Regions from separate parts of the Arcicella sp. LKC2W genome, predicted to be linked through region 2. Evidence: riboswitches for the same ligand, from Rfam matches in the RefSeq annotation. Region 2 holds a riboswitch; the other holds the start of a gene.
What was found. Region 2 has a riboswitch for thiamine pyrophosphate ahead of thiS (sulfur carrier protein ThiS). Riboswitches for the same ligand answer to the same signal wherever they lie in the genome.

Region 1: it holds a riboswitch for thiamine pyrophosphate, as region 2 does, so the genes downstream of both, VB796_RS03330 (TonB-dependent receptor) here and thiS (sulfur carrier protein ThiS) in region 2, are expected to answer to the same signal.

The regions. Positions count from the first base shown of each region.
Region 1 is NZ_JAYGIN010000003.1:79,918-96,166, reverse strand. Features, by position in the region: gene VB796_RS03395 (acyl carrier protein) at 61-309, shown strand; gene VB796_RS03390 (helix-turn-helix transcriptional regulator) at 481-819, shown strand; gene VB796_RS03385 (site-specific DNA-methyltransferase) at 832-1,707, shown strand; gene VB796_RS03380 (DNA cytosine methyltransferase) at 1,707-2,762, shown strand; gene VB796_RS03375 (McrB family protein) at 2,759-4,582, shown strand; gene VB796_RS03370 (LlaJI family restriction endonuclease) at 4,579-6,231, shown strand; tRNA gene VB796_RS03365 (tRNA-Leu) at 6,282-6,368, opposite strand; tRNA gene VB796_RS03360 (tRNA-Gly) at 6,435-6,507, opposite strand; gene VB796_RS03355 (DUF2490 domain-containing protein) at 6,740-7,459, shown strand; gene VB796_RS03350 (T9SS type A sorting domain-containing protein) at 7,541-8,380, opposite strand; gene VB796_RS03345 (HAMP domain-containing sensor histidine kinase) at 8,671-10,410, shown strand; gene VB796_RS03340 (ATP-binding protein) at 10,557-11,786, shown strand; gene VB796_RS03335 (response regulator transcription factor) at 11,935-12,618, shown strand; TPP riboswitch at 12,722-12,820, shown strand; gene VB796_RS03330 (TonB-dependent receptor) at 12,893-15,352, shown strand; gene VB796_RS03325 (hypothetical protein) at 15,497-15,922, shown strand; gene VB796_RS03320 (group 1 truncated hemoglobin) at 16,100-16,249, shown strand, end outside.
Region 2 is NZ_JAYGIN010000021.1:45,478-61,726, forward strand. Features, by position in the region: gene VB796_RS17235 (pectinesterase family protein) at 1-2,752, opposite strand, end outside; gene VB796_RS17240 (DUF5123 domain-containing protein) at 2,918-4,597, opposite strand; gene VB796_RS17245 (RagB/SusD family nutrient uptake outer membrane protein) at 4,635-6,452, opposite strand; gene VB796_RS17250 (TonB-dependent receptor) at 6,509-10,123, opposite strand; gene VB796_RS17255 (FecR family protein) at 10,316-11,365, opposite strand; gene VB796_RS17260 (RNA polymerase sigma-70 factor) at 11,464-12,057, opposite strand; TPP riboswitch at 12,399-12,496, shown strand; gene thiS (sulfur carrier protein ThiS) at 12,757-12,960, shown strand; gene thiC (phosphomethylpyrimidine synthase ThiC) at 13,182-15,038, shown strand; gene VB796_RS17275 (thiamine phosphate synthase) at 15,216-15,818, shown strand; gene VB796_RS17280 (hydroxymethylpyrimidine/phosphomethylpyrimidine kinase) at 15,871-16,249, shown strand, end outside.

The DNA of each region.
Region 1 (16,249 bases), on a different contig from region 2:
ATTTTAATAATACTCGTTTAATAAAGAAATATCGTCAAAAACATTAAACTCCTCAGCACAATGAAATTCAATACAAGCACTTTGACTCAATTTTTATCACGGAATTTTTATATTAATCCGAGATTAATCGCACCCCAAAAACGTTTCTACGCAGACTTGGGAATGAACTCATTGGAATTTTTAGAGGTAGTAGTTTATTTAGAAAATACCTATGGCATCACTTTGCCAGACAACGAAATAGATAAAGTTCAAACTATCAGACAACTATCAGAATTGATAGAAGCCAATTTGATAGCCGTAGAAGCATAAGAATACATTTTAGTGGTAGAGGGTTCAAGGCTTAGACAGATTGTCTAAGCCTTTTTTTGTGTGGGTTATATCCCCAAAATCTAAATATTTGCTCAAAAATTTGCGTGTGAATATACCTTTATTTATTTTTGACAAAATTAGTCCAAAATAATATTTCCAAACACTCCAACAATGCAAATAATACAGCATGAAACTTTTGGGGAATTGATACGACATTGCCGTGAGGAGAAAAACCTGCCTTTGCGAAAAGTAGCGGCGGTTTTGGATGTGGATACCAGCACACTCTCGAAGATGGAGAAAAATCTCCGTCATCCGAACCGTGAACACATCGAAAAATTAGCGGAACTCTTCGGGTTGAACACTGAAGAATTACGTTTAGCATTCCTCTCCGACCGTGTGGCGTATCAATTAGCTCAAGAACCCATCTCTGAGCAAGTGCTTAGAGTTGCCGAAGAAAAAATCAAATACATTCGCTCTAAAAACACTGTACAAGGGGTTTTGGAGTTTTAAATTATGGAAAATATGAGTTATTTAATGAATGTTGATTCTGATGTATTAGAAGAACCACAATTAGCTGTGTTTCCTGAATATAATTTGTCTCTCCAAAAGAAATTACCGATTGTTAAAGTATTACCAAAAGAAAATCAGATTAAAGAATTTGAAAATGTTGGAAAATACTGCAAATTAGGAAATGGTGATTGTGTTTCTTTAATGAAAGCAGTTGAAACAAACTCTGTGGATTTAATGATTACAGACCCTCCTTATAATCTTGGAGAATTTATGCACGATAGAAATACTAATCTTGTAAAAATGAGAGACAATCACTTTGCGTATTCAGGTTGGGATGATTTACCTTATGATGAATGGTATAAAAGTATGGAAGATTTTTTTTCTGAAAGTAATAGAGTTTTAAAGAAAAAAGGTTCAATGCTTATGTTCATGTCTTTGATTAAAGTTGAATCAATTATACAATTAGCTCAAAAATATAAATTCTATTATAAAACAGTTGGTGTTTGGCATAAGACGAATCCAATGCCACGAAACATGAATTTACACTTTGTTAATTCAACGGAATGTTGGCTATATTTTATAAATGAAGGCACTACTGGAACATTTAATAACAATGGGAAAGTAATTCATGATTACGTGCAGTCGTCTATTACACCTGCGGGAGAAAAAAAAATGGGAAAGCATCCCACTCAAAAACCCGTAAAACTTATTAATCATTTTGTCAATATTTTATCCAATAAAGGAGATGTAATTATTGACCCTTTTATGGGAAGTGGTTCAACAGGAGTAAGTTGTGAATTATTGGAGCGTAATTTCATTGGTATTGATTTAGAAGAAAAATACTATGAAATTGCTAAAAGTAGAATATTAAACTCGCATAAGTTATAATGAAAGTAATTGATTTGTTTGCTGGAGTCGGAGGATTATCGCAAGGTTTTATTAAAGCAGGATTTGAAATAATACTTGCCAATGAATATGATAAAGAAATAGCAGAAGCCTATAAATTTAATCATAGAAATACAAAAGTAATAACAGAAGATATTAGAGACGTAAATATAGCTGATTGGCTACCTTATTTAGAACAAGCAGATGTAGTTATCGGTGGTCCTCCTTGTCAGGGATTTTCTCAAAAGGGAAAAAGAATGAATATTGACGATGACAGGAATTTCATGTTTAAATATTTTATTGAAGTTGTTAAATTAGCTCGTCCAAGATTTTTCTTACTTGAAAATGTACCAAATATTACCACAACTTCTGATGGTTTTTTCAAGAATCAAATAATAGAAGAGTTTAATAATTTAGGATACGAAGTAACAAATAAGGTTTTAAATTCTGTCAATTTTGGTGTTCCTCAACAACGCAAAAGAGCTTTTTTTTTAGGACAATTTGGCAAACTTGATATAGAACTACCTTTGACAAATGACAAAAGAACATCTGTAAAAGATGCTATTTATGATTTGCCTTTTATTCAATCAGGTGAAGGTAAAGATTTCTATGAATATGACGGAAAACCGCAGTCAGATTATCAAAAACTGATGCGGAATAAGTCTAAGGGAATTTATAACCACTTTGCAACAAAACACTCAAAAATTGCATTAGAACGTCTTTCTTTAATCCCAAAAGGTATGGGAAAAGAAGTTTTACCACAAGAACATCGTACAAAATCAATTTATAGCGGTACTTGGTCAAGATTGAAAGAAGATGAACCAGCAGCTACAATTACTACAAGATTTGATACTCCTTCTTCTGGTTTATTCACTCACCCGATTCTAAATAGATGCTTAACTGTAAGAGAAGCAGCAAGAATACAATCTTTCGATGATAATTTTATTTTCACAGGTAATAAATCGTCTCAAATGAAACAGGTAGGTAACGCTGTGCCTCCATTAATGGCTTTCGAAATAGCAAATAGGATTTCAACAATATTAAAACAATCGAAATGAAACTTTACCCTAATGCAACAAAATATAGAGAAGACCTTAATCTTAGACAAGGTATAAAATCTTCATTACCAGAAATGAAAGCATTAATTGCACTTTCATTTGTACTGTACGAAGTAAATAATCGTAAATCAAATATTGCCTATAATCAAGAAAATTCTATTACGGGAGTTACTAAAATAAAAGATGATATTAAAAATAAAGTCGCACGCTTTTTTACTCTCCAAAATCTTAATACTAATGCAACTACACAAAAGGTAAATATTGTAGAAGAAATTAATAAAAATCCTCTGTTTACAGCTCAATTAGAAGCCTTACAAGTTTCATTACAGTTATTTTTAAAATTTTGTACCATTGATTTTGTAGCAGATTATCCAGCAACAAAAGAACGTACAGGAGGTGGGAGGTATGAAAAAATGCTAAGTTTTTCAACCAATCTTGATTTGCTTCACTTGGTGTTAGCAGATGATGAGGATAAATTATCAGATAATGTAAAAAACATTCTTTGGAACTGGATTACGGGTGAGACAGATTTTAATGAGAACAAATATATTCTTGATAAAATTAAGTATTTCCTAACCATACTGACAGAAGAAACAAAATTCAAAATTAGAAAAGAGGGAGGGGATGAATTATATTTTCAACAAGAAGGAATTTATGAAATATTAGTAGATGGAAATACTGTTATTGAAAAAGATTTTCACGAACCAGTTGGTCCATTTAGAATATTCAAATCATTTATTAACAAAGACTTACACAGATATATCAGAGAAGGGAAAGCAGGTTTTGAAGGAAAATTATCACAAGAAGAATTAGAAAATCATTTACTAAAAGTAGGAACAACATTAGATTTAATTCCACGAAGAATTACAATTTTTGAAGATAATATTTCTGAAAAACCCAATCCCACAACCACATCAACCAACCTAACCCCAAAACAAAAAATCTACTTCGGTTCGCCAGGTACGGGAAAATCAACGGCAATGCAAAATTTTGCAGATGAAAACGATTTAAAAGTTATCCGTACTACTTTTCATCCCGATACAGATTATCATTCCTTCGTGGGTGGCTACAAACCCGTGATGAAAGACGACAAAATCACCTATCAGTTTGTCCCACAGGCATTTACGAAAGCTTACGTGCAGGCGTACCTAAACCCAGATAAGAATTACCTCTTGGCAATTGAAGAAATAAATCGGGGTAATTGTGCTCAAATCTTCGGGGATTTATTCCAATGCCTTGACCGTAATCCAGACGGCTATTCATGTTATCCTATTGATGCTAATGCAGATTTGGCTAATTATTTAGCATCGCAGGGTTTAGAAAATTCTGAAGAACTGGTTTTACCACATAATTTACTGATTTACGCCACAATGAATACCTCTGACCAGTCGCTTTTCCCAATGGATGCAGCCTTCAAACGTCGTTGGGATTGGCAATACGTACCGATTGAATTTAATGGAAAAGCCAATGAAATTAAGATTGTCTTTGATGATGAAACGCAATATTCTTGGCGTTCATTTATTGAAAATGTAAACGAAAAAATCAAGGAAATTACCAAATCAGAAGATAAAAAGATAGGTGTTTATTTTGTGTCTGTTGATGATGACAATACCATTTCCTTATCCCAATTCCAAAACAAAGTAATGTTCTATTTATGGTCAGAGATTTTCAAAGACGAACACCAATCAGCCGATAGTATTTTCAAATACAAAAATTCAGACGGAAATGAAACAGACTTCACTTTTAATGAACTCTTTGAAAGTGAAGGACTTATAAAACTAAAAGGGTTCATGAATTATCTACTAAAACCTATTCAATGAAAATCATCATCGAAGAATACGCCTACGACTTATCTTTAATTTCGCCCATTCTGAGCGAACGATATTACGTTCCCCTTCAAAATCAGCGTTGTAAGGTTAATTATATCGGTTACTATTTTGAACCCGATATGAACGAACCCGTCATGATTTTACCGAAGGTTTTTATTGAAAATAATCAGGTATTCGGGAAATATAGCCCCGAAGATATTTTTGATTTAAGCCATAATCCAGATATTCGAGAATCCTTGCGAAAAGAGAAGAAATTAGACTTTCTTTTCAGCATCACCACATGGCATTATTTAGCAATTCGCCAGTTTCAAAAACGTCAGCAAGCTAATACTATTACCGAAAGTAGTGACTTAGCCAATGTCATTTCAACGTTGGGAGAAAAAGATGTGACGGAATTGGATTTAATCCAGAGTATTATCCGCTTCAATCGTGAAAATCAGGCTCTGTTTACCTTCATTAAAAAGACTAATTCAGCCCAAAATCAGCAAGTAAGTTGGCACAAAACCATTGCCAAGAAAATGCCAACGCTACAAAATGGTTCGCCCGTGTATGTGGACACACTTACAAAGCAAAAAACGATTAATTATGATGAAGAGTTATTAGTAATTTTATCTTCGGTGCTAAGCTATTTTAATAAAAAATATTATTTTCAAATCGCTACAAACCAACTATTTACACCCTACAAAGGCAGAGATTTAGAAAACCTAATGAAGTGTGGAATGGTGATTTTGAAGCAAATAAAATACAAATACTTTTCGGATAAATTATTGAAATTATGGGATTTATTGTATGCTTATTTCCTTCTTCAAGATAAAATAAAGAGTAAAAAACATCACAAAGAAATCGTTTTGGTTCGAGACTTCAATATCGTTTTTGAAGACATGATTGATACGCTTTTATCAGAGCCAAATTTACCTTCACACCTCAAAAATCACAAAGACGGCAAAGAGATTGACCATATTTACCCTTATCAAGATTTATTGACGAGCCAAGACCAAATTTACCATATTGGAGATAGTAAATATTACAAAGACACGACCACGACAGGTCAAAATGCCATTGCCAAGCAATATACCTACGCAAAGAATGTAATTCAGTACAACATTGACGTATTGAATGAAAAAGGGGCTTTAGAGAATAATATTCGCTACCGTGACGAACTGACGGAGGGGTATAATATCACGCCAAATTTTTTTATCAGTGCGGTGCTTAATGATAGCTTAGATTTTCAGAAAGAAGGCTTAAAATACAAAAGTGATTTCAAACAAAATAATCATTTCAAGGATAGGCTTTTTGATAGAGATACGCTCATTTTACAGACCTATAATATCAATTTCTTGTTTGTACTTAACGCCTATATAGCCAATAATCAATCACAAAGAGATAAATTCAAAGGTTCTGCCAGAAGTTTATTTCGTAAGAAAATTGTGGAGTTTTTAGATAAGAAATATAATTTCTATACCATAAAACCAGAAGGAAATTTAGAAGACTTTGTCGTAAAGAACTTTAGATTTTTATCAGGAAAAATGTACCGTCCTTCGGGTTGGGAAGATAGACTTCTATTGGCTTTTGAAAAAGGTAATGATAACGAAAAGTTAGAAATTGTAAGAGGGGAGATTTCGAAGTATCAAATTAGTTAATAAAAACAAAAAGGAGCAAACATCAATTGATATTTGCTCCTTTCGGATAATGGTACCGGGGACGGGAATCGAACCCGTACGAACTTACGTTCACAGGATTTTAAGTCCTGCGTGTCTACCAGTTCCACCACCCTGGCATGAATCTGAGCCGAAGCCCTTCATCTTAAACTTAAAAAGCACCTAAAGGTGCTTCATTTAAGCTGAGCGAAAGACCGGGTTCGAACCGGCGACCTCAACCTTGGCAAGGTTGCGCTCTACCAGCTGAGCTACTTTCGCATATTGTTCTGGTGAATTGTGGTACAAAATTAGTGCTTTCATTTTTTGTATGCAAGTATTTATTGAAAAAAAAATGAAGAAAATTTGTAAATATACTCATAAATACCTGATTATGTTTTGTTTATAACAACCAATAAATTTTAAAATATTTTCAAATACCCTTCCGCAAAAGGAGGAAAGATAGGTTTTAAAGGTGTTTTTAGATAGTTTTACAATTATATAAAACATTTTTATGTACAAATTTCTAACTGCTATCTTACTTATTTTTTTGTTTACTAATTGTTATGCCCAAGAATACACTCATTTTTCTTCTTGGAACAGAATTGTAGTTCAAAAAAAAATCAATAACCATTGGGAGTTCGTTGGCGATGTCCACATTCGTCGTCAAAATGATTTTTTATCTTCCTCAATGAGCCCTTTTTCATTGAAATTAATGGAGGGATACCGTTTTGCTACTTTTTATAAATATCATAATTTAACCTTTTCATTTGCTCCATTTTTTTTGCATACCTATCCTCTATATGGAAAGGTAAAAGATTTAAGCTCTGTCGCCAGAAGTGAACTCAGACCTTCTTTTTTTACAGAATGGTCAAAAAATTTAAGTGACAAGTGGAATTTTCGTTCTCGATTTGGTTATGAGTATCGTATTTTTAAAAGGGTTGATGACACTTGGGGAGACGAACAGGGGCGAGTTCGCTTGCGTTTGCAGATGAGATATAATTGGAATGGGAACAATACTATTTTTGTCAGTGAAGAACCTCTTTATAATATTCCTCCGCATTTACCTGCCAATTCTTTTAGTCAGAATCAGTTGTATTTTGCCTATAATCATAATTTTTCACCCCATTTTACGACCGAAGTAGGTTATATGTGGAATCATCGGCAAAGGGCTTCTTTGGTAGAATTTGATGAAGAGAATATTTTACAAACACATTTTATTTTTAAGCTCTAAGTCTATTTAATGAATGAGAGATTGAGTGATTTAGTGATTAGTTTGTCCGATATTCACTCAACCTTCCATTCACTAAATACACTACTCAATAACCACTCTCTTAGCGGTTCCGTCTTCTCCTTGTGTTACTGTTACGAACATTGTGCCTTTTACGTTTTTCTTCAAATCAACTTGTCCCATAAAGTCTCCTTGAAAATCTTTGATTTTTTGCGAACCTACTTCTTTTCCATTAATATCAGTGACGATTACATTCACATCACCTTTTTGTGGGGCAAAGAATTTAAGGTTTAATTTACTATCAAATGGCTTATTTGGATATATTTTGAGGGCTTTTACTGTTTTTGACTCATTCATAAAATCAAAATCTTTCATGTCTCCATCAAACTTAAACTTAAAATCTTTTACCATTGGCTCAAGCGAGCCTAAAAGCTTTTTGTGGTCAAAATCTTTAAATCTTTTTTCCATATCATTGCCAAAATCTTTGAAGAAAATAGTCATATCTTCATTATCGCCATCCAAATCTTTTTGAATTCTTTTGCCATCTTTATAGATTTCTACTCTTTTTTTCTTCGTGCCTTGTGGAGCATTGTGTGAAAATGGACGGTCATCATCATTTTCTGACCTCATCCCTGCCCCTTCTCCATCTTTATTAATTTTGATTCTGATATGTTTGCGTTCGCCATTTCCAGAAGCTGTTAAAAGCGAATCTGAAATATGATTGATGAGTTTATCTTTTTCGTCGGCACTCATTCCTTCAACATTATAACTACGGTCGAAAATCTCTTTTTTACCATTTTCCGACGACTCAATATGGATTTTAAGTTGCCCGTTTTTTTCTTCAATATTTTGAGAAACGTTTTTTTGTGCCATTGCCGACACTCCCAAAGTGAGTAATAAAGCGGATATGATTATTTTTTTCATTGGTATATTTGGTTAAAATATTATTCGTTTAATTCACAGAAAATATTCCTGTGCTACTTATTCAGCAAAGAAACGAAGCATCCTCAATATCAATTCTTTATCTACTGTTAAAAGATGTTAAAGAGCATACAAGAGGTATTTTTTACATTAATTTTACTGACGAATTATAGACACAAAAAATTTTAGAATGTTGCAGAAAAGGTATTAGGTTTTTGGTATTAGGTGTCAGTTAGAAATTATTTCGTCAAAAACTAACCCCTAAAACCAAACACCTAACCCCTAATTATAAAATGACCAAACAGAAAATACGATATATCATTGCTTTGATGACCTTTGCATTATTAGGCTTGATTGCCTTTCAAATGTATTGGCTTGGCTTTACGGTACGCTCAAAAAATGACCAGTTTGGGAGTGACGTACGTGATGCTATGCAACAGGTTGTCAGGAAATTATCTCAACAAGAGATGTACTATTTTATGCAACGAAAAATAGCTTCAGAAGAAAACAAAAAGCAATTATTGGCGATTTCAAAGCCTGCCATAGAAAGTGTAAAAGCCAAGCAAAATAAACCCCAATCAATTGCTTCGAAAAATCCAAGTGTTGCGATGAATTTGGGCAAAATGACTGAGAAGCAATTTCCATCGGATATTTTAGTTTCAAAAGGCGTAGAAATTCTGCCAAATGGTGAAATCAGAGAGCATCAAGAGTTTTCTATTGACTTAAAAGATGAAGATGTTCTAAGCCTAATGAGTGGACAGAAGCAATTGGATGATATTTTTGGAGAAGCCATTCAACGCCATAATATGATGGTTGATGATTCGGTGAAACGTTATCAAGAATTAGCGGCTAAAAAGAAGAAAATTAAGCGTAGTCCACACATTGACCGCCACCAACAATTTGAAGAAACGGCCCAAAAAGTAAAAAATAAGGCTGAAATGGCGAAGGAAGTTTTTAACGATTTCCTGTTTACCAAACGAAGTATTTACGATAGAATCAATTATCAGATTTTGGATTCTTTGTTGAAATACGAAATCAAAATGAAGGGCATTGAAATTCCATTTGAGTATGGAATTAGTAGCTTAGAAAATCCGACTTACTTACATTATGCCTCGTCGATGAAATATAAAATGACGGGTTTAAAAAATGATAAAGATACTTACACTGTCAGTCTTTTCCCGAACGATTATAGTAATTCAGAGAACTATTTAAGGGTGTATTTCCCCAATCAAGACCGTTACATTATTCGCAATATTTGGATGATGTACGCTACTTCATTACTCTTGATTTTGGTCGTTTTGGGTTGTTTTTATGTAGCGGTTAGCACAATTTTGAAGCAAAAGCAATTGGCAGATATTAAAAATGACTTCATCAATAACATGACGCATGAGTTTAAAACGCCAATTTCTACCATTTCATTGGCAACTCAAATGCTTGGCGATGAATCCGTTGCGGCAAGTCCAACGATATTTAAACGTTATTTAGGCATTATTCAAGATGAAAACAAACGACTTGGCTCGCAAGTTGAAAAGGTTTTGCAAACTGCCCAAATGGAACGTGGAGAGGTTCAATTGAAATTAGGCACGGTAAATGTGCATCAAATTATTGAGCGAGTTTTGGAAAATATTAGTCCCCAAATTGAACTTCGAGAAGGAATAATTGACGTAGATTTACAGGCAGAAAACGTAGAAATTCAAGCGGATGAAGTGCATTTAACCAATATCCTTTTTAACCTTTTGGATAATGCCAATAAGTATTCGCCCGAAAAACCAATCATCAAAATCACGACGGAAGACACCGAAAAGGGTCTTTCTATCAAAGTAAGCGATAAAGGAATTGGTATGGCAAAGGATTCTATCAAGCAAATTTTCGAGAAATTCTACCGTGTACCTACGGGCAATGTCCACGACGTAAAAGGCTTCGGCTTAGGATTGAGTTACGTAAAAAAGATGGTGGAAGAACATCATGGGAAAATTAATGTGCAAAGTAAATTGGGCGAAGGAAGTGAGTTTGAGGTGGTGTTGCCTGTGTAAATTATGCGTTAAAAACGCAAAACCAAACCCAATGGCAAATTGGAGTGAGTAAGTTTCCTCAATAATTGATTCGTTTTATCGTATTTGAAATTAATCATGCAATTCTATACAAAAAATCATAAATTGCATGATTAATTTCAAAAACCATGATTGAGAGAAGTCAAAAAGCTCAAATAGAAAAACTCATTAAACATTTCCCAGCCGTTGGAATTGTGGGGGCGAGACAAGTAGGAAAGACTACTTTGGTCAAAAACTTAGAGCCTGTTTTGGATAAACCTTGTGTTTATTTTGATTTGGAGTCACCCAGAGTCATGGCTCAATTGAAGGAGAATCCAGAATGGTTTTTATCTCAATATCAAGACAAAACCGTTATCATTGACGAAGTACAATTGATGCTTGAATTATTCCCCTTGCTTCGTTCTCTAATTGACGAAAACCGAGTGGCTGGTAGGTTTATTTTATTGGGTTCAGCATCGCCTACTTTTTTGGCAAATAGTGCCGAAACGTTAGCGGGCAGAATTGCTTATTTAGAATTGCCACCGCTGCAGTTTTCGGAAATAATTTCATCAGATATTGACCTTAAAAAACATTGGTTCAGAGGTGGTTTCCCAGATGCTTTATTAGCTCCCGATGATGACATTTGGGCTTTGTGGCAAGAGAATTTTATCAAGACATACATCACAAGAGATTTGGTTAATCTCGGACTGAGCCTTAGCCCGACTTTGCTTTATAATCTCATGCTTATGCTTACGGGAGTTCATGGTTCAACCTTGACTTATAGCGATTTAGCCAATTCATTAAACGTCAATGTAAAAATAATTACCCAAACCCTTGACGTTTTAGAGCAAGCATTTTTGATTCGTAGATTGCAGCCTTGGTTCGTAAATATCAGTAAAAGAGTCGTTAAAAGTCCTAAATTGTATTATCGTGATTCGGGAAATTTACATTATTTGTCTAACGTTTTTGACTATGATTCTTTGTTGAGAAATAAACTCATCGGACACTCGTGGGAAGGCTACGTGATTGAGCAAATTTGTAACGCATTGCATAGTTCCATAAAACCCTATTTTTACCGAACTTCCAATCAAGCTGAAATGGATTTGGTATTAGTAAAAGGCATTACACCCGTGGTATCCATTGAAATCAAATTATCATCCGCTAATTCCTTAACCAGAGGTACAACCGAAGCATTAAACGATTTAAAAACCGAACATAATTTTGTAATTACTACGGAAGGAGGAAACTATTTCACTCGTCCAGAATGGAAGGTTTGTAATTTGGGAGAAATTATGGTGAATTTGGCAGATTTAGGGCTTTTAAATAAAATATCGGAATTATCTACTATTTGTCGCAAGACAAAATTAGACCACGGATAGAACAGATAAAACAGATTTACACTGATTTTTCTTTAAATTTATCCGTGTAAATCCGTTGAATCAGTACAAGCTGTGGGCTAATTTTATTCTGCGACAAATTGTAGATAGTTCCGTAAAATATATTAAAAATCAAACCAAATTTAACAAAATGACTAAGATTCTACTCGCCGAAGACGACCCAAATTTGGGAACATTATTGCAAGAATATTTGACCATCAAAGGTTACGAAACCACTTTGGCAAAAGACGGCGACGAAGCCCTCACGAAGTTCGTCCAACAACCTTATGACCTTTGTATTTTTGACGTAATGATGCCCAAAAAAGACGGTTTTACATTGGCAAAAGAAGTAAGAATGTCAGACCGAGATACGCCTATTATCTTTCTGACGGCTAAAGCTATGAAAGAAGACACACTTCAAGGTTTTAAATTGGGGGCGGATGATTATATGACAAAACCGTTTTCGATGGAAGAATTATTGGCTCGTTTGCAAGCAGTTTTACGAAGAAGTCAGAAGGAAGAACTACAAAATGAGAAAGTTACGAGCTTCAAAATCAGAGGTTTTGTCTTTGATTCTGAAAAACAAACGCTCATACACCATGACGAATCCCAGAAATTAACTGTCAAAGAATCGCAATTATTAAAGCTCCTTTGCGAAAATATGGGCAACTCCGTAAGCCGTAGCTTTGCCCTAAAAATGGTTTGGGGGGACGATACCTATTTCAATGCCCGAAGTATGGATGTTTACATTACTAAACTTCGCAAATTCCTAAAAGAAGAGCCTGAAATTCAAATAGTTAATGTTCATGGCGAAGGCTTTAAATTAATGGTTTAGTATATATCCTGATACTTCTGCATCGACTGAAAATATCGTTTGTAAATTATGGAAATCATGTTTTTCCTTGAATTTCCATTTTTACAACATACCTTTGTACCACAATCACAAAAAGGGGTGCCTCATAACAACGGGCTGAGATTATACCCATTGAACCTGATGCAGTATAATGCTGTCGAAGGGAATTTTGTTCAATCACAAAATTAATGGTTTTTTGTATGTTAAATCTGACTGGATTTGACTCCTTTGCCTGTCTTGAACTCAAATTCAAGCAATGAAAAACAGTAATCAGTTAGCAGTAAACAGTGAACAATCACTGGCTAACAACTACTTATCTTCTATTTTTTGCCGTTGTTTATCAATCGCAAATCTATTTTTTCTTACTGTTTGCTGTTTACTGCTCACTGTAAACTGTGCATTCGCTCAAGTTTCCATTTCTGGAAAAATCACCGATGCTGAAACAGGAAAGCCACTTGTTTCTGCTAACGTAATTTTAGAGAATACATCGAGAGGAACTGCCACCAATCAGCAAGGAATTTATACGTTGAAAAATCTCAAAAAAGGCTCATACGTTCTAAAAATCAGCTATTTAGGATTTTCGAAAATTTCAAAAACTATTGATTTACAGAAAGATGAAACGTTTAACTTTTCGCTTCAAAAATCAACTTTCGAGGCTGACGAAGTAGTTGTAAATGCTACTCGTGCCAATGCAAATTCGGCAATGGCATATTCTGACATCAGCAAAGAATATCTCCAAAAGCAAAATTTAGGGCAAGATATTCCACAATTATTGAACTTCACGCCATCGTTGGTCACTACTTCTGATGCTGGTGCGGGCGTGGGTTACACAGGTATTCGTATTCGTGGAACGGACGCAACTCGTATCAATGTAACGATTAATGGTATTCCGATTAACGATTCTGAGTCTCAAGGAACTTATTGGGTAAATATGCCAGACTTGGCAAGTTCGACAAACTCGGTACAAATTCAGCGTGGCGTAGGAACTTCTACCAACGGAGCAGGTGCTTTTGGGGCAACGGTCAATCTTTCAACTAACGAATTCAGAAAAGACCCTTACGCAGAAATTAATAACTCGATTGGCTCATTCAAAACTCGTAAAAGTACAATTATGGTTGGCTCTGGCTTATTGAATGGAAAATTTACCGTTGATGGACGTTTATCGAAATTGGTTTCTGACGGTTACATTGACCGTGCATCGTCTGATTTGAAATCATTTTACCTTTCGGGTGCTTATTTTGGCAAAAAATCTTTTGTGCGTTTAAATGTATTTTCGGGTAAAGAAAAAACGTATCAATCTTGGTATGGTTTGTCAGAAAGTGATTTATTAGTGAATCGCAAAATGAACTATTATACTTATCCAAACCAAACGGATAATTATCAGCAAGACCACTACCAATTGCTTTCTTCGCACGTTTTGGCTTCAAATTGGACTTTCAACCTTAACTTTCACTACACAAAAGGGGCTGGTTATTATGAAGAATATAAAGAAGAAGATAAGTTTTCGAACTACGGTTTACCAAACATCGTGAACGGAACAGAAACTATTAAAAAGACAGATTTAATTCGTAGAAAATGGTTAGATAATGATTTTTATGGCACAACGTTCTCGTTGGAATATCAAGGAAACAACAAAATTTCAGCGACTTTTGGCGGTGGTTATAATCAATATGATGGCGACCATTTTGGCGAAATTATTTGGGCAAAATATGCTCAAAATATTCCATTGGGACAACGTTGGTATGAGAATAATTCAATCAAGAAAGATTTTAATTTATACGGAAAAATCAATTATGCACTTGCTGAAAACTTAAATGCCTTTGCTGATTTACAGGTTCGTACCGTCAATTATAGCATGAAGGGAATTGCCAGCAAACTCCAAGATATTACACAACAGGTGGATTACTCTTTCTTCAATCCAAAATTTGGGTTAACCTATCAATTGAATAATTCATCAACCGTTTTTGGGTCATTTAGTGTTGGGAATAAAGAACCAAGTCGCCAAGATTTTGTAGATAATGCTCCTAAATATCCACAAGCTGAAACGCTTAACGATTGGGAAATTGGTTACAAAACTCAATTATCGAACGTTGCATTATCTGTAAATGGTTACATGATGAACTACAAAAACCAATTGGTTTTAACAGGAAAAGTAAATGATGTTGGTGAAGCTATCAGAATAAATGTACCCGAAAGTTACCGCATGGGTATTGAAATTGAAGCAGGCGTTCAAGTTATCAAAACCTTGAAAATCAATGCAAATGCTACATTTTCAAACAATAAAATCAAGAATTTTACGGAAATTGTGCCTAATTATGATGGCGATGCCGACGGTGTAAATCAATTTGCAGAAACAAATATTGCCTTTTCACCGAGTACAATTTTGGGTTCACAAGTTTTATTTACGCCTGTTAAAAACTTAGAATTTGGCTTTTTATCAAAATACGTTGGGAAACAATATTTAGATAATACCACCGACGACAAGCGTAAATTGAACGCTTATTTCACCAACGATTTAAGAGCCATTTATACCGTAAAAGGAAAAACATTGAAAGAGGTAAATTTCAGTTTCTTGGTGAATAATCTCTTCAATACTTTGTACGAATCTAACGGATATTCTTATAGTTATATTTATGACAAACAGACAATTACAGAGAATTATTATTATCCACAAGCAGGTACAAATGTGATGTTTGGGGTGAATCTGAAATTCTAAAGAATTAATACCTCTAATTATTTAGCTTAAATTTTAAGGCTCAAGTTTAATTACTTGAGCCTTTTTTTGTTAGCTCGCAATCCAAAATATATCCTATGTCGTAGATATGTTTGATTATTAGTTTAAAAATACATTATTAACATCATGGAAAGGATAAAAAAAATTCTGAAAATTTCAACTTATACCGTATTGTCTTTTTTCATCGCTTTGGTTGTTTATGCCAACTGGGAAGAGCCTTCTCTATCGGACAAACTTAACTTAAAGCCCATAGAATTAAGGGTTTTCACACTTAATAATGACGTTTCAACGGAAGACAGTTTACAGATTGCTAAAAATCTTGCTGATAATAAAGGAATAACCGCTTCAACGATTAATCCACAAGGAAAAACCATCAGTATTACTTATCACGCCGATGAAACATCTGAAAGCGAATTACAGAAAGCTGTGGAAGCAGAAAAATTTGAAGCTAAAAAAGTCGATTTCACAGCATTTAAAGGGCCACAATGCCCCGTTCCTTCTGAATATATTGATTTTATCATCAATACAAAAAAGGCTCTTTGTTTTAGATGAGTAATGGGCAACAAATCCTATTAATAGCATTTACTCCTCAGCGTTATAAAATTTTGCCTTAAAGTTTACTTCTGAAATTACTTTTTGACGCTAAAAACTTTGCCCGAGTTTTAAAATCATCGCAAATTTGGATAGAACGGGCTTATTCAAGTTTGTAATTAATTTTCTTATCATAACATGAAAAAATCAATGCAACTATGTGGAGCGTTCCTCATGGCAGGAACGTTATTGTTTACATCTTGCAAAAAAGAGGAAACAGCCGTTACTCCAACGCCAACTCTTTATGCACGCTTAGGTGGAAATCCTGCTATTTCGGCAGTAATTGAC
Region 2 (16,249 bases):
TAGAGAAAGTTGTTTTATTATCTGTACTTCTCAATAATTCATACTTCAAATCTTTCATTGCCCAAACCACATTCCAAGCAAAACCCGTTGGCGTTGATAAATCAGCTCCTTTTTTTACTTTTAAATTTACGATGGCAATTTCTGGCGTGGTTGCTTTGCATAAATCCGTTACGGAGGTACAAGGTTCCCAGTTATTTAATACTGTTGCATTGGTTAAATAAGGACTTGCTTGGGCATCGGTCAATTGTTTTGACCATGCCACTCTACTGCTAATATTGGCAGCACTTCCATTATATTTCTTGGGTTTATATTCAGCGTAAGTAATTAAAGCGGTATTTGTACCCGTATCCCATGTTGACCATCCTTCGGGTTTTACAATTTTATCTCCGTAAGTACAATTCAAGAAAACTACTTTGTTATATTTCTTGGCTACATCAGCCGTAGAAGCGTCATTTTGCCAAGGACGACCCAACACATACGACGTTACGCCTGTATTAGAAGGTAATGTACAATTTCTAAAAACATAACCATAAGCCTGACCATTGGGCGTGTTGGCAGCGGTGATATAGCTACCTGATAATTTATCTACACGGTCTTTGGCATAAATAACACAAGAATCAAAAACAGCCGTTGAACTTCCAAAAATAAAGTCAACCACCCCGTCAATATAGGTGTTTTTGAGATACTGACGTTTACCGTCTCCATTAGCCAAAAAAGTATCTTGTCCACCCAATAAAATACAAGATTTTACGATATTTCTGTCACCTTCCAACGTAAGGGCAACCGCTTGCGGAGCATCACCCGTCGTGTTTTCAATGGTTAAATTCATCAATAAACAATCCGCTGCTTTTATTGACAGCGTTGTTGAAGTGCTTGTACCGATGGTAACACCGCTGACAATTTTACCTGAATAATCATTCCAAGAAATAATCGTTTTACCTGCACTTTCACCGATTAATTGAATGAAAGGTTTGTTAGATGGAATGGCTATTTTTTCAAGATATTTACCATTTTTAATGAAAATACGATAGGCTTTTGTTCCATTGATGGTTACGGCATTTATCGCATCTTGTATCGCTTTAAAACTCCCTGTTCCATTTTTAGCGACTACGGCATCATAACCCATTAAGTCAACGATAGGTGTTGTACTGCCCGAACCGCCCACAATTGTCCCCGTACCTGTATCGCCTGTGATTGAATTTAAGTAGTTTTCGAGATTGGTATAGCCATTTGAAGCCACCAAATTTCCGTCATTAGCATCGGCAGGATTTAACCCTTTAGCCGTTTCCCAAGTATCTGCCATTCCGTCCATATCAGCATCTTTATAAGCAGTATTTGCTCCATACTTTTGAAGACCACCCACGTTGGTAGGGCTATCAATAATCCCTGAAGGGTGGCTCACCCCTGCATCTTTCACGGCTGCATACGTTGCTCCTTCATAAGTAGCAGTTCCTGTTTTTGTTTCGTAAACAATGCGAGTATCAATCAAATCTCTTTTGGGTAAAATTGCTCCTACGCTGTCCAAAACGGCTTTGTAGGCATCCAATGCGGATTGTACTCTGATAGGCGAAAGCATTGAAAAAGCAACATTTTGTTTATTGGCAGCAAGCAATGCCGTTGCTTTTGCATAACTATCTTTTTGTACACCTTTTGTCCAGTTATCAGCCGTTACATCTGGAAAACCATCTACATAGTTGCCATCAATATAAAATTTTCCGCCAAAAAGTGTATCTACGCCAGCTTCTGCATAATAACTGGAATAGTTTAAAATTCTGTTTCGTTTATTAGAAGCTGAACTTGTGGTTAAGTTTCCAGCAGTGGCAGGGCCAGCTTTATAATAATTATTAACCATGTTGATTTTTGCCCCTTCTCCACCATACGACGAATTGATATTTCCCCAGTTATAAATCACATTATTACGATAGTCAACCAATTCTTCGCTGGGGTCATAGGGAATATATCCTTTTCTGGCACCGCCAAAACGTGGATTTCGTGAGGTATGATGGGCTACTAAATTATGGTGAAAAGTAGCGTTTGCACCACCCCAAATACCCGCATATCCGTGGTCGCCTTTATCGTGTTTTGAACGATATAGACTTTCTGCCACAAGACACCATTGTAAGGTGAAATTTTTGATACCATAAAAAGTAGCCGTTTCATCAATCGACCAACTCATTGAACAATGGTCAACGATAATATTTTGGTAAGTCCCATTCCACGAATTCATGGCATCGTCATCGACGGCGTTGGTATCGCCAAACCGACAACGAATATAACGCACGATAATATTGGAAGCTGAGATATTTAAGGTATAGCCTGTCAAACAAATTCCTTCTCCTGGAGCAGTTTGCCCTGCAATGGTGATATTATCTTTTTTGATTTGTAAACGACTTTGAAGTTTAATTTCTCCCGAAACTTTAAAAATAATAGTACGATTCCCTACACTGATGGCATCACGCAAACTTCCTGCTCCCGAATCGTTTAAGTTGGTTACCTCATAAACCGTTCCGCCACGTCCGCCTACTGCAAAACGCCCGCCACCTTCTGCTCCAGGAAATGCAATTTGTTGAGAAAACCCCAAATAGGAGAAAGAGAGGAGCAATAGAAAAATAGAAAATTTTGATGGAATAAATTTCGGAAGAATGTACTTAATGTCGCAAAACCTCAGCCCGAACCCTTTTCCGATTGAGAGGGGAGCATTCGACCAACGCACGGGTGAGTTTTTTTTTAACTCAAATTTAACTTTTGACATTGAGTATATATTTTCGATAAATTTTACAAATTGAGATTGTTGTTGCATAGTTTTAGATATTAAGTCAATTATCTGTAAATCAAATAGTTAATTTGTTTAATTGGCTTTAAAAAAAGCTCCCCAAAAATCAGGGAGCTTTATAAATAAATCCAACTTAATCTATCTTTATTTTATTCTCCAACGTGGGTCACCAGTATCTTTTCTCCCTGCGAAACTCAAGTCTTTAAAATTGAAATTTAAGCCACTTGTTGGGCTAACCCATAAATCTGCCGCTGTTTTAGCATAGACAGACGACGGGAATCCGCTAATTTCTGACCCCGCCACAAAGGTCAATGTACTGGTGGAATAAGTATTTTCAACGGTAAAATTTGTCGTGGCAAGTGCCGTAGGAGATTTTGCTCTTATCGAAACCGCCGTTGGTGTACCTGCTTGGTCCCAAGCTCCGCCCCAAACACAATTAGAAATTTTTATTCCATTGCTTACATTATTGGTTGCGGCAGTTGTTCCTCGCCAGTTGAATAATAATACAGAAGCATTGGTATTTGAACCAACTTCATTCAAGGTACAATCTGAAATTAAGACTGATTTTGAACTTTGTCTTGAAGTAAGAAAAATGTTAATCTTACTAAAAGTGCTATTTTGGAAGGCAATATTATCAACTGCCGCCATTCCTGCACCATCGGTATCAGTGGTTAAAATACCATACGTTCCAATTTGGTAAACGATAGAGTTTTTAATGTTGAAATTGGTAAGAAACATTCTCGTTCTCATTCTCAAAACTCCACGCATATTTGATAGAATACAATTATCAAAAGTCAATTCTTTCAAAAGTGTTGCAGTGGCTCTATCAGGATTAAAAACATAACTTGCTCCGATGTCAGCCCCTTTAATTTCAACATTTGAAAAACGGATATAGTCAATTGTTGAGCCATCAGCAATTACCCCACCACCAGTAGTGGTAATAATTGTTTTTTGTTCTCCAAAACCATAGGCACTTGTTATTAAAACCGACTTTGAAAATGGGTTAGTTGGCATGGTGTAAGTTGCTCCTTTTTTCAAAACAATGATTCCCCCATCTACTACATTGGCTAAAGCCGTATTCAATGCCGTTGCGTCATCACTTTCAGAAAGGTCAATTACATTGGTTTGTTTTGTGTCAACTGCTTGCTTGATAGTTGTATAATTGTCCCAACCTTGTACTTTACCTGTGGCATCATAAATGGCTAATTGGTAGGTTGTTTCGGGTAATAATTTCTTGACAATCGTAATTCCCACCTTTTGGTCGGCATCGCTAACGTCGTAAGTTGCCAAGGGAGTTGCTAATTTCAAATCTGTTTTTGCAAAAACTTTGATTTTAGCAACCTTAATTCCCGTAGAAATATTCCACTTTACTCGTGCAGAAACGTCTAATAAATCTGCCGATGTTGGAACGATAAGAATACTTGGAAATTTATCTGTTTTGACACTTCCCAAATCAGATATTTTGCTATTATAAACAGCATCTGCTGCCAAAGCTGTGGCTCTTATTTGGTACAAAGTATTCCAAAAAAGGGATTCCCCTTTTAACAATTGGTCATTTACGACAACATAACTGGTATCGGTAGTTATCTTATAATCAACAGTTTTGAAGGTATCTCTACTTACTTCTACGGTATAACCTGTGGCAGTTTTTGCATCTGCCATATTTACAATAATGGTATTGTTGAGTGCCGACAAATCTTTTTTCAATACAGGCATGAAAAGGCGAGTTTGTTGAACAAGCTCTTCTTCTGGCTTACAAGCAAGCAATAAACTAACGCCTGCCAATGCTACCCAAAATGATTTTATTATATGATTTTTATTCATCTTTCTGCTGTTAAATGCTTCGGTTTTTAATTAAAATCTACTGAAACTGATAACCATCATTGGCTAATTTTCCTTGACTATTGGTGATGGCTTCGGAAGGAATTGGGAAAACATAACGAGCCACTCCTTTGGCAGGCCCTGAATTATAATGTTTATCCCAATCTTTAAGTAACCATTCGCCATATCCAGTAGTGGTTTTCATACTTGCCAAAAAGGATACTTTCGTCCAAGACGCATCTGGTGTGCCAATGTATTTTTTGTTTGGATTTAAGATGGTAAATACGCCACTTGTATTACGTTTCCAATACATAAAGTCTGGTAAATCAGCATATTGACCCGTGCCTGTTGTGGCAGCATCAGCCATTAATTTTAGGGTATTTACGGTTTCTTCTGCTTTTTTAGCATATAAATTCCAACGGATTAATTCATATTTACGAATCATTTCTCCTCCAAATTCCCAAGCACGTTCATTTACGATGCCATCAAAGAAAGTTGATTTACTTTTTGAAATGGTTGAAATGTAAGTATCCACTTTTTCACTCCAATGTTTAGCCGCAAATGCTCTTTGTCGTACTCGTTTTAGGGCATCTTGAGCAATTGCCGTTGGACCATTGATTTCATTTTCTGCTTCTGCTAACATTAATAATACATCTGAATATCGCAACATTGGCCAGTTGATGCCTGTTCCTTTGGCTGAGGCAATACCAGGAGCTTTATCCAAAAACCAGCGACTCCATTTTCCTTGTGCAATGTTTAGGGCATTGGTGACAAAAACCTGTTGTCCAGTTGTATTAATTTTATAAAATGCACAAGTAACATCACGACGAATGTCCAGCGTATCAAAAGAAAAATAGTAGGATGGTGGAATCGACATATAATTATTGCCAGAACCATAACTATGCGAGGCAGTTGCTCCACCTTCAACGGTGATACCAATATTCCAACCTACGTCTCCATTACCATTGGCAAAAGGAATTTCAAAGAGAATATCACTATTTGAGGGAGCAATTAATTTGGATTCATTCAAAAACACTTGACGAAAATCTGTTGGTAACGCACGGTCTTTTAAGGTAATCAATTTTTGTGCATACGTTTTTGCTATTTTGTAATAGTCTAAATAATCGGATTTTCGTTCCATTTTCAAAGCAGGTGTCAAATAATATCCGCCTCTTTGCAAAGCCAAACGAGAAATCATGCCTATGGTATATTCACGGTTTACTTGCTCAATGCCATAGCCAGTTTCATCAGCCCACAACATTTTAGGTTCAATATCAATTAAATCTTGAATACATTGCGACAAAATAGCGTTACGGTCTTCTTTCGTCAAGAAGAAATTATTTCCAGCTTTTGGAGCTTCACGAACATTAGGCACATCTCCAAAATAATAAGCCAACATACTGTACCAATAAGCTCTCACGGTATAAGCTTCACCAAGCATATTGTTCATTTTTTTGGTGGTTGCTGCATTGCCTGATGTTAATGCTTCACTTGCCAAAATACCTTCAATTGAAACATTACAATTGCGAATAGCGGTATAGGCGGCATTCCATACAATTTTCAAATCTGCATTGGCAGCGTTGGCATTCAAATCCCAAACCTCAAAACGAGCTCCAGTTGCACCCCATCCGCTTTGACGTTCAATGTCGGTATTGCCCGTCATATTATTCGACAAACGAGAGCGAAAAGCATCTTGTCCGAAGGGTTCATAAATGGCATTTACGCCTTTTCGGGCATCATCCACATTGGAATAAATATATTTTGTATCGAAAGTTGAAAGAGAGTCTGGTTCTAAAAAATCTTTGCAGGAAGTCAACAATAGAGACAACCCTGCGAGTAAAAGCATATATTTTTTCATATTCTGAAATTATTGAATGAGCATTAAAATAACATTTACGAGGTATTTTCTTTTACTTAAAAAGTAATACTAAGCCCTACGGTATAAGAGCGACTTCTTGGAAATGACGAATTGTCAATCCCAGGAGTCAGTGCCGAAGTGCTATTTTTTGCTGTACTTACCTCTGGGTCGTATCCTGTATATTTAGTCCAAATATGAAGATTATTACCTGTTACATAGAATCTACACTGTGACATTCCCAATTTTCCAATCAAGCCTTTTGGTAAAGAATAGCCAATGTTTACATTGTTCAAACGAATGAAAGAACCGTCCTCAACTGCCCAAGAGTGAATAATTGCCTGAGAATCATTGAAGGTAAATGGCGACCAGATTGTTTTATTCGCATTTATTTCTGCTAATTGTGTCAAGTCGGTCACAATTCCGCCTGCCGTTCCTGTGTATTTTCCATCAATGTCTAAATATGAATAACGGTTATCCAAACTCATGGCATCAGTTAAGTTTCCATAAGTAACACGGCGAAACTGATTGTACTGAATTTTTCCTGCATTATAGACATCATTGCCATACGACCAGTTAAAGAAAACCGACGCATCAAAACCTTTATAACGGCCATTGAAACCAAAACCGCCTTGTGCTTTTGGGAGCGTATTTCCTATCACTTGACGGTCGCTGGCGTTGATGATACCGTCTCCATTCAAATCTTTCAATTTTAAAAACCCTGGACGTATAGCGGTGTTTCCAGTAATGGTTGTGGAGTTGGTAATTCCTTCTTTTAATATGTATTTTCTGGTTGTTGCATCATAACTCGAAAAGTCATTTGTCGAATAAAATCCATCCGTAACATATCCATAAACATCACCAATTGTTCCACCCACTTTTAAATAAAAATCTTCTTGTTCTCTTAAATCCGTACTTGCCCAACCCGACTGAATAAAACGCTCGGTTGTACCGTCTAATTCAAGAATTTTGGCTTTGTTTACACCAATATTAAAATTGGTTGAGAATGAATAATCTGCCTTATCAGCGATATAGGCGGTTAATCCTAATTCAATACCTCTGTTTGAGGTACTACCCACGTTGTTCCATTGTTTGGTAAAACCAGAACTTGATGGAATTGCCGATTGTAATAATAAGTCTTTCGTTACATTTTCATATAAGTCCAAACTACCCGTTAAACGTTGTTTGAAAAAGGCAAAATCTAAACCGATGTTAGTTGTAACGGTTGTTTCCCATTTCAAGTTTGGATTGTATAAAACTGTTCCAACGGGCGTATAATATACATTGTCTGCATTACCAAAACCTGGTCCTCTCAAGGTAGTTGTTTCAAACAGTGGTTTGGTTGAAGTGGGGTCAATTCGGTCATTACCAGTAGCTCCATAACTGGCACGAAGTTTCAATTCATCTAATGATTTGATTGATTTGAATAATTCTGTTTCAGAGAGCTTCCAACCTAAAGCCACCGCAGGGAAAAATCCAACTCGATTCGCTTCGCTAAATTTACTTGAAGCATCCGCACGGAAGGTTACTGTGGCTAAATATCGGTCTTTGAATTGATAATTTACTCTACCAAAACCTGAAATTCTGTTGGCATCCGTATTTTCAATGGCATATTGGCGGTCAGTTCTACCCAGTGCCATATTGGCAAATAAATCTTGCGGTAAGATGGATGCTCGGAAGTCTTCAGTACGAATAAAACTTTGATTTCCACCAACTGTATAGATTTCTTGTCCTAATAAAAAGTCTAATTTATGATTTCCCATTCCCGACATTTGAAAACCTAAAGTGTTTAGCCAACGTAAGGAATTAGTCTCGGTTTGTGTTTTTTCACCAATAGGCAAACTTCCTCCATTATTAAAGGATTCTCCTGTAAGTGGCCCATAAAATCGGAGACTTTTATCATAGGTTTTAGACCCAGTTATGGTTGTTTTAAAATCTAATCCTTTCAAAATTGTCCATGTCAAACCTGCGTTTAAAACATAGTCATTAGTATTTTTCTTTCTCCAGTCTTGTGCAACCAACTTGGTTGGACTTACCAAAGCCGTCAGGAAAGAGGCAAAATCATCATCGGTACTTGCTCCACCCAAATCAATGTCTAATTGGTCGGCAATACCGTTGATTGGACGAGTCTGAATGGCATCTTTAATACTCAATTGAGCTCCAGCCGTACCCGCACCGTCCACAATTGTACTGGTAATACGAGTAGAAGCATCAAATTTCAGATTCTTTGCAATTTTTTGATTCAATTTAAAATTCAATACATTTCTGGTATAACCCGAACCCGTTAATAATCCTTGGTCAGTATTGTTGGTAATGCTTAAATTGAACATTGTATTTTCATTTCCACCGCCAATACTTACATTGTGCTGTTGCGACATTCTTGGAGAACCAAATAATTCATCTTGCCAATCAGTTCCTTTTTGATTTTTATATAAATCATAATCGCCGTATTTACCAAAATATTTCTCCATGCTTGTTAGGGTTGCGGTACTTCCTAATTTTGCTTTTTCATAGTTTGCCATTACATATTCATAAGGTGATAAAACCTTGTAGGCTCTGTTTGAAGGCAATTTTTTGAATTGGAAAAAACCATTATACGAAACCGTTGTTCTGCCAGATTTTGGTTTTTTGGTGGTAATTACCACAACCCCATTTGAAGCTTGAGCTCCATAAATAGCCGTAGAAGCAGCATCTTTTAAAACGTTAATTGACTCAATATCCGACGGCGGAACGTCCTTAATACTACTAACAATAAATCCATCAACTACAAATAAGGGAGAATTGTCTTGAGTAATTGAACCACCACCACGAACACGAATAACTACGTCCGCATCTGGCGAGCCGTCAGTTGTTTGTACACTTACCCCAGCCAAACGCCCTGTCATGGCTTGGGCAGCACTTGTGAGTGGAATATTTCTAATATCTCTTGCTGACATGGAAGCCACAGAACCCGTATTATCGGTTTTTTTGACAATCCCATAACCATCACTTACAATAGAAACCTCATCTAAAATACTATTATCATTTACGAAAGAAACGTTGACTTCGGTACGGTCATCTACCGAAATTTCTTGAGTTTTCATACCAATAAATGAGAATACCAAAACAGCACCTTTGGGTACACTGATACTATAATTTCCTTTGGTATCTGAAGTTGTGCCTTTAGAAGACCCTTTCAACTTGACAGAAACGCCTGGAAGTGCTTCGCCTGTTTCAGAATCCACAATTTTCCCTTTAATAGGGTTGTCGATGACTGCTTTGGGTAATTCAACTTCTTCGGTACTGGGCGTATTTCCCCTTTCCTCAATTGGGGCTATTGGAGTAAGTACGATGGCATTATGTACCACTTTGTAGCCAATATTAAGGGGTGGTAAAAAACGACCTAACACATTTTGTAATTTTTCGTTGTTGGCGGTTAAGCTCAAATTATTTACCTGTGTAAAATTGTTTTTTGAACTAAAAACAAATGTCACACCCGACTCCCGTTGTAGTTCATTTAGGACACCTTTGATGTTGGTGTTTTTGATGGAGACCGTTACAGTCTTGCTCAAAATTTCCTGAGCAAGAGCATCTTTGGCATACGCAACAACCATAAAGGCTATGACAAAGGCAAACTGTACGACAGTTATCCGCATGATTTTTAGAATTGTTGTCTTAATAAATTGTTTTTCCATAAATTTGCTCTGTACGATTTTAGTTTTGAAATCTACATTTACTCAATGAATCACCTTGATAGTATGATTTGGGTTAAATTTGGGCGAAAGTGTTGGTAGCACTTTCGCTTTTTTTTGTTAAAATTTTACTTAATGATATTGAAATCTGAAAATAATCGAATGGCAAACTAACAATTCATCACCACCTGATTTTTACTGACAACCTTCGCCAATAATCGTAATGTCTTGACCATCAATTTGGTAGGTAGCATTTATAGAGCTACAAATAATATCCAAAATCACAGGTAAGCGTTGATTATTAAAATTGCCAAACAAGGTACATTTTCGAATAGTCGCATTGGGAGTTCTGATAGTTACCCCAAATTCCTGCTCCAATTTTGTTAGCACTTTTCCGATAGGAACTTCATCAAAACCAATACTAATTGGTTCCCATAATTGCCGATGCTCGGAATGTTCCAAAGTCAAATCATGCGTTTCTAAGGTATTTTCTTGTTTTTTGATAATGACTTCTTGCTGTGGAGTAATAATAACTTGATTGAAACGGTCGCTATGTTCAGGGTCTTGATATTTTACTTTTACTTTGCCTGTTACCACGGAAACTTCATATTTATCATCTTTTTCAGATGCCAAAACATTGAAACTTGTTCCCAGAACTACTACATTCAACCCCTTGTTTTTTACATGAAAGGGTTGTTCTTTATTCGGTTTTACATCGAAAAAAGCCTCTCCTTCCAGATAAATATCACGTGTAGGAGCATTTGCTAAAATCTTATACGAAATCGTCGTAGCAGGGTTTAACCAAACTTTCGTACCGTCTGGTAGGTCTAATTCATAGATGGCATGAGACGTATTGGTGAAGGTTTGCCAAAGTGGTAAATCTGCTTTAGCCACTTCTCGGAGTGTTGTAAATTGTTTTTGTACAGACTCTCCATTATTTTTTCCAATAAAAATCCAACCTGCTACCAATATGAGGCTCGCCGCCAGCCCCACAAGTGACCAAGTTTTAAATAATGTCATACTCAAACCTTTCGGTTCGTCAAATATCTCGTCAGCAGAAGCAGTGCTTTGCTGGAGTTTGCCCCAAATTTTTTCCTCAACTTCCGAAATATCATCTTCTCCGAGGTCTTGTGTATCATCAAAAGCATTATACCACGCTAATAATTTTTTAAATTCCTCTGGAGTATATTTTTCTTTTAGTGAGTTAAAAATCTCATCGTCACTCTTTAAGTCATTGAGGTTCATATATATTAATATTTTTTATACGGAAAATACCATTTACCCCACATAAACAAGGTCGGTTGGGCAAAGTGTTTCCACTACTTGAATGGTAATTTTTTTAATTATTTTTCAAAAAGGAAGAAAAAAACAGGAAATAAGACATTGGGGCTAATAAATTCTGACATTCTGGTTTTGAGTAACCGTAGAGCTTTAGCGATATGATTTTCGACGGTATTTTCAGAAATACCCAATTGAGAAGCAATTTCTTTTTGAGAAAGTCCATTTCTACTTAATAAAAATACTTCTCTACATTTATCAGGAAGAAAAACTAAATTTTCTTCATACAACTTCATCGCATCTGAATAAAGAATATTTTCTTCTGTATTATTAGAAATTTGAGGTGTAAATGATTGATAATCAACAAATTTTTGTTTTACCGTTTGATGGTCTAATTCATCCAATACACGATATTTTACACTTCGCATCAAATAATTCTGAAGGGTGTCAATCTGTATTTTGTGGCGATTGAGCCACAGATTCAAGAATAAATCGTGAACAATATCTTCGGTGTGTTGTACATTATTTATTCGCCGTTTTGCCAGCGAATGTAGTTTTTGAAAATAACGACGATAAATTTCCTCAAAAGCAGCTTCGTTGTCTTCCCTTAAGAGAACAAGCAACTCATAGTCGGTAGATGCTTTGAATGGTCTGTACATGAGAAATGTTTAAAGAGGACAAGAATATATTTTCTATAATGAATTAAACCATGATTAGATATTATTCTACTCATAATCACTTTCGGGAAGCCCATTCAATATTTTCTATTGATAATTAATTAGCGTGTTTTTTTTCGTTCTTTTATAAAAGAACATTTGAATGAATATTAGAAAATACAATTGCGTAAAATGAATTTCAAATGGATTGAAACTATTATGATTTATGTTTATCTATCTGAATTTCAATGGTTTGTGGTTTTTTGTTATTCGATTAAAAATCGGCAAAAAAATATTTTTTCCAATTGAAAAGCATCAGTATATAAAATTATCCTTTACATTTGTCCAAACTTTAGGGGTGCCTTTAATATTACGGGCTGAGATTATACCCTCAAAACCTGAACAGCGTAGTTGCTGCGTAGGAAAAAGTAAGGCAGACATTTCATAGCGATTCGGTGTATTCCGTTTTCAAAATTTCACTGCTTTTCTTGGTTAAATTTAATGAGTGACAATCAAACAAAATTGAAATTGTTGGGTTGCTTTGTTGAAATTTTATGACTGTTTTGGGTCTAAAAGCATTCGCTTTTTAGGCATAATCCCGTGTATTTTTTTGACCCATTAATTTTACCAATTTTCGCTTTTCCCATCATTAGGTCTTCTCCAAAAGTTCATTTGTAATTAATTTTTAAATCAATTGAACACATGAACATCTTTATTAACGACCAACCAACCGAGTTTGAACCTCCCCCAACAATCGTTGATATTTTAACAAAACTCCAAATTTTTGAAGTTCAAGGCATTGCCGTAGCCATTAATGACGAAGTCATCAGAAAAACCGATTGGCAAGAAATCACTTTAAATCAAAACGACCGCTTAATGCTCATTCGGGCTACACAAGGCGGGTAACACAGGTTTCAACCTGTAATTAATCTACGTAACACAGGTTTCAACCTGTAATTAATCCATGTAACACAGGTTTCCAACCTGTATTCTCTCATGTAACACAGGTTTCCAACCTGTAATTAATCCATGTAACACAGGTTTCTAACCTGTAATTTCTCATGTAGCACAGGTTTTTAACCTGTATTTAACCTCAATTGACAGGTTGGAAACCTGTCGTACTTTCAATGAAAAAAGCTGAAAAAACACCTCAAACAGAGGTTATTAGTAGAGCCCCATTTCCTGCCTCTAAAAAAATATATGTACAAGGGCAATTGCATGATATTCAAGTAGCTATGCGTGAAATTACGCTTTCAGATACTTCAATAAATGGTAAAATTGCCTCAAAAAATGCTCCTGTAACGGTGTATGATACCAGTGGCCCATTTACAGACCCGAACATTGATATTGATGTAAGAAAAGGCTTGCCACGTTTGCGTCAAAACTGGATTTTAGAGCGTGGCGATGTAGAAGAATTGGACTCAATTACTTCAAATTATGGACTTGAAAGATTGTCTAATCCAAGTTTGGATGCTCTTCGTTTTGAACATTTGAAAAAACCATTAAGAGCAAAAGCAGGACAAAATGTTTCGCAGTTGCATTATGCTAAAAAAGGCATTATTACGCCCGAAATGGAATATATCGCCATTCGTGAAAATCAAAGAATTGAGAGATTAAACAATATCGGACACCAACACGCTGGACACAGTTTTGGAGCAAATACGCAAAAAGGCTTAATTACGCCAGAATTTGTGCGTTCGGAAGTAGCCTTAGGACGTGCCGTAATTCCGAATAACGTCAACCATCCAGAAAGCGAACCGATGATTTTGGGACGTAATTTTTTGGTGAAAATTAATGCCAATATCGGAAACTCAGCCGTATCGTCGAACATTGAAGAAGAAGTTGAAAAGACCGTTTGGGCTTGTCGTTGGGGTGCCGATACCATCATGGATTTATCGACGGGTAAAAATATTCACGAAACCCGTGAGTGGATTATCCGTAATTCGCCCGTGCCAATTGGTACTGTTCCAATTTACCAAGCCCTTGAAAAAGTAGGCGGAAAAGCAGAAGATTTGACATGGGAAATTTTCAGAGATACCCTCATCGAACAAGCCGAACAAGGCGTTGATTATTTCACGATTCATGCGGGCGTGTTGTTGCGTTATGTACCAATGACGGCAAAACGGGTAACGGGCATTGTGTCTCGTGGGGGCAGTATTATGGCAAAATGGTGCTTGGCACATCACAAAGAGAACTTTTTGTACACCCATTTTGAGGACATTTGCGAAATCATGAAAGCGTATGACGTAGCGTTTTCGTTAGGCGACGGTTTACGTCCTGGAAGCATTGCCGATGCCAATGATGCTGCCCAATTTGCGGAATTAGAAACGTTGGGAGAACTGACCAAAATTGCTTGGAAACACGATATTCAAACCATTATTGAAGGGCCGGGACACGTGCCGATGCACCTCATTAAGGAAAATATGGATAAGCAATTACAAGAATGTCACGAAGCTCCTTTTTACACACTTGGACCCCTCACAACCGATATTGCTCCCGCTTACGACCACATTACATCAGGCATTGGGGCGGCAATGATTGGCTGGTTTGGCTGTGCGATGCTCTGTTATGTAACGCCAAAAGAACACTTAGGATTACCTAATAAAGAAGATGTAAAAGTTGGGGTGATTACCTATAAAATTGCGGCTCACGCTGCCGACCTTGCCAAAGGACATTACGGTGCTCAAATTCGGGATAATGCTTTGAGTAAAGCACGTTTTGAATTCCGTTGGGAAGACCAATTTAATTTATCCCTCGACCCAGATACCGCTCGTGAATATCACGATGAAACCTTGCCAGCAGAAGGAGCAAAAATTGCCCATTTTTGTTCGATGTGTGGACCCAATTTCTGTTCAATGAAAATTACGCAAGAAGTACGTGATTATGCTGATAATATGGGTGTTGACGAACAGGAAGCCTTAGCCAAAGGCATGGCAGAACGCTCAAAAAACTTCATTGAGGCAGGTTCAGAGGTGTATATTTAAGGATGATGATTATGGCACGCAGATACCGCAGATGCTTCGCAACGCAGATTTTTATTTTCAAAATATTATAAACTATCAACAATTTAGATTTTAAAGATTTCCTACAAATCTTTAAAAAATCTGTGAAAATCTGCGTTGCGTAGCATCTGAGTCATCTGCGTGCCAAAAAGACGAACCATGAAAAAAATAATCATTTCAAATCCGACTGATTTTGAGGGGGAAATTGGCTTGATAGAACAGTTATTAACAGATAATTCTTTGGTTTTCCATCTCCGAAAACCAGAGAAATCATCTGAAGAATTAATGGCATTTTTAAGGCAAATTTCTCCCAAATTTTATCGACAAATTGTGTTGCATTCACACCATGATTTATTGAAAAAATATAACCTCAAAGGCGTTCATTTTACCGAAACAATTAGGCAAAAACTATCTAACGAAACCTTGATTTCAACGGTAAAAACATTGCGAAAAAAAGGATTGACCGTTAGTTTTTCTTTGCATAGTTTGGAAGCCATTGAGCAATTGCCATGCAAAGCTGATTATGTTTTTTTGAGTCCTATTTTTCAAAGTATTTCAAAGGCTGATTATCCATCTGCTTTTTCAGTAGAAACATTAACACATTTCTTTGAAAATCGACAAAGTATTGTGCCTGTTTTAGCGTTGGGAGGAATAAGTAACGACAACATTGGAATAATACAAGCGATTGGTTTTCAAGGATATGCGTTGATGGGTTCGGTTTGGCAGGTAGGACAGATTTCTAATCTGTCAAGTAAGATTTAATTTCCCGAAAGTTCAAATTAAGGTAATAAAGAATATCCAACCTCAATAAACCATGAATAAAAGACCTTTTGCCCTCACCATCGCAGGTTTTGACCCATCGGGCGGGGCGGGACTCTTGGCAGATATTAAAACTTTTGAAGCTAATCAAATATATGGTTTAGGCGTTTGTACGGCTTTGACTGTACAACACGAAAATCGTTTTGATTCGGTGCAATGGGTTGATAATGAGTTGATTATTGAGCAAGCAAAATTACTGTTTGAGAAATATTCAATTCAATATGTTAAAATTGGATTGGTGAAAAGTTTAGAAGATTTATCAAAAATTATCACCGCATTATTGGCTTGGAATCCTGAGGTAATCATCATTTGGGACCCGATTTTAAAAGCCAGTGCGGGTTTTAACTTTCACGATAAAATCAATGTCATTACCT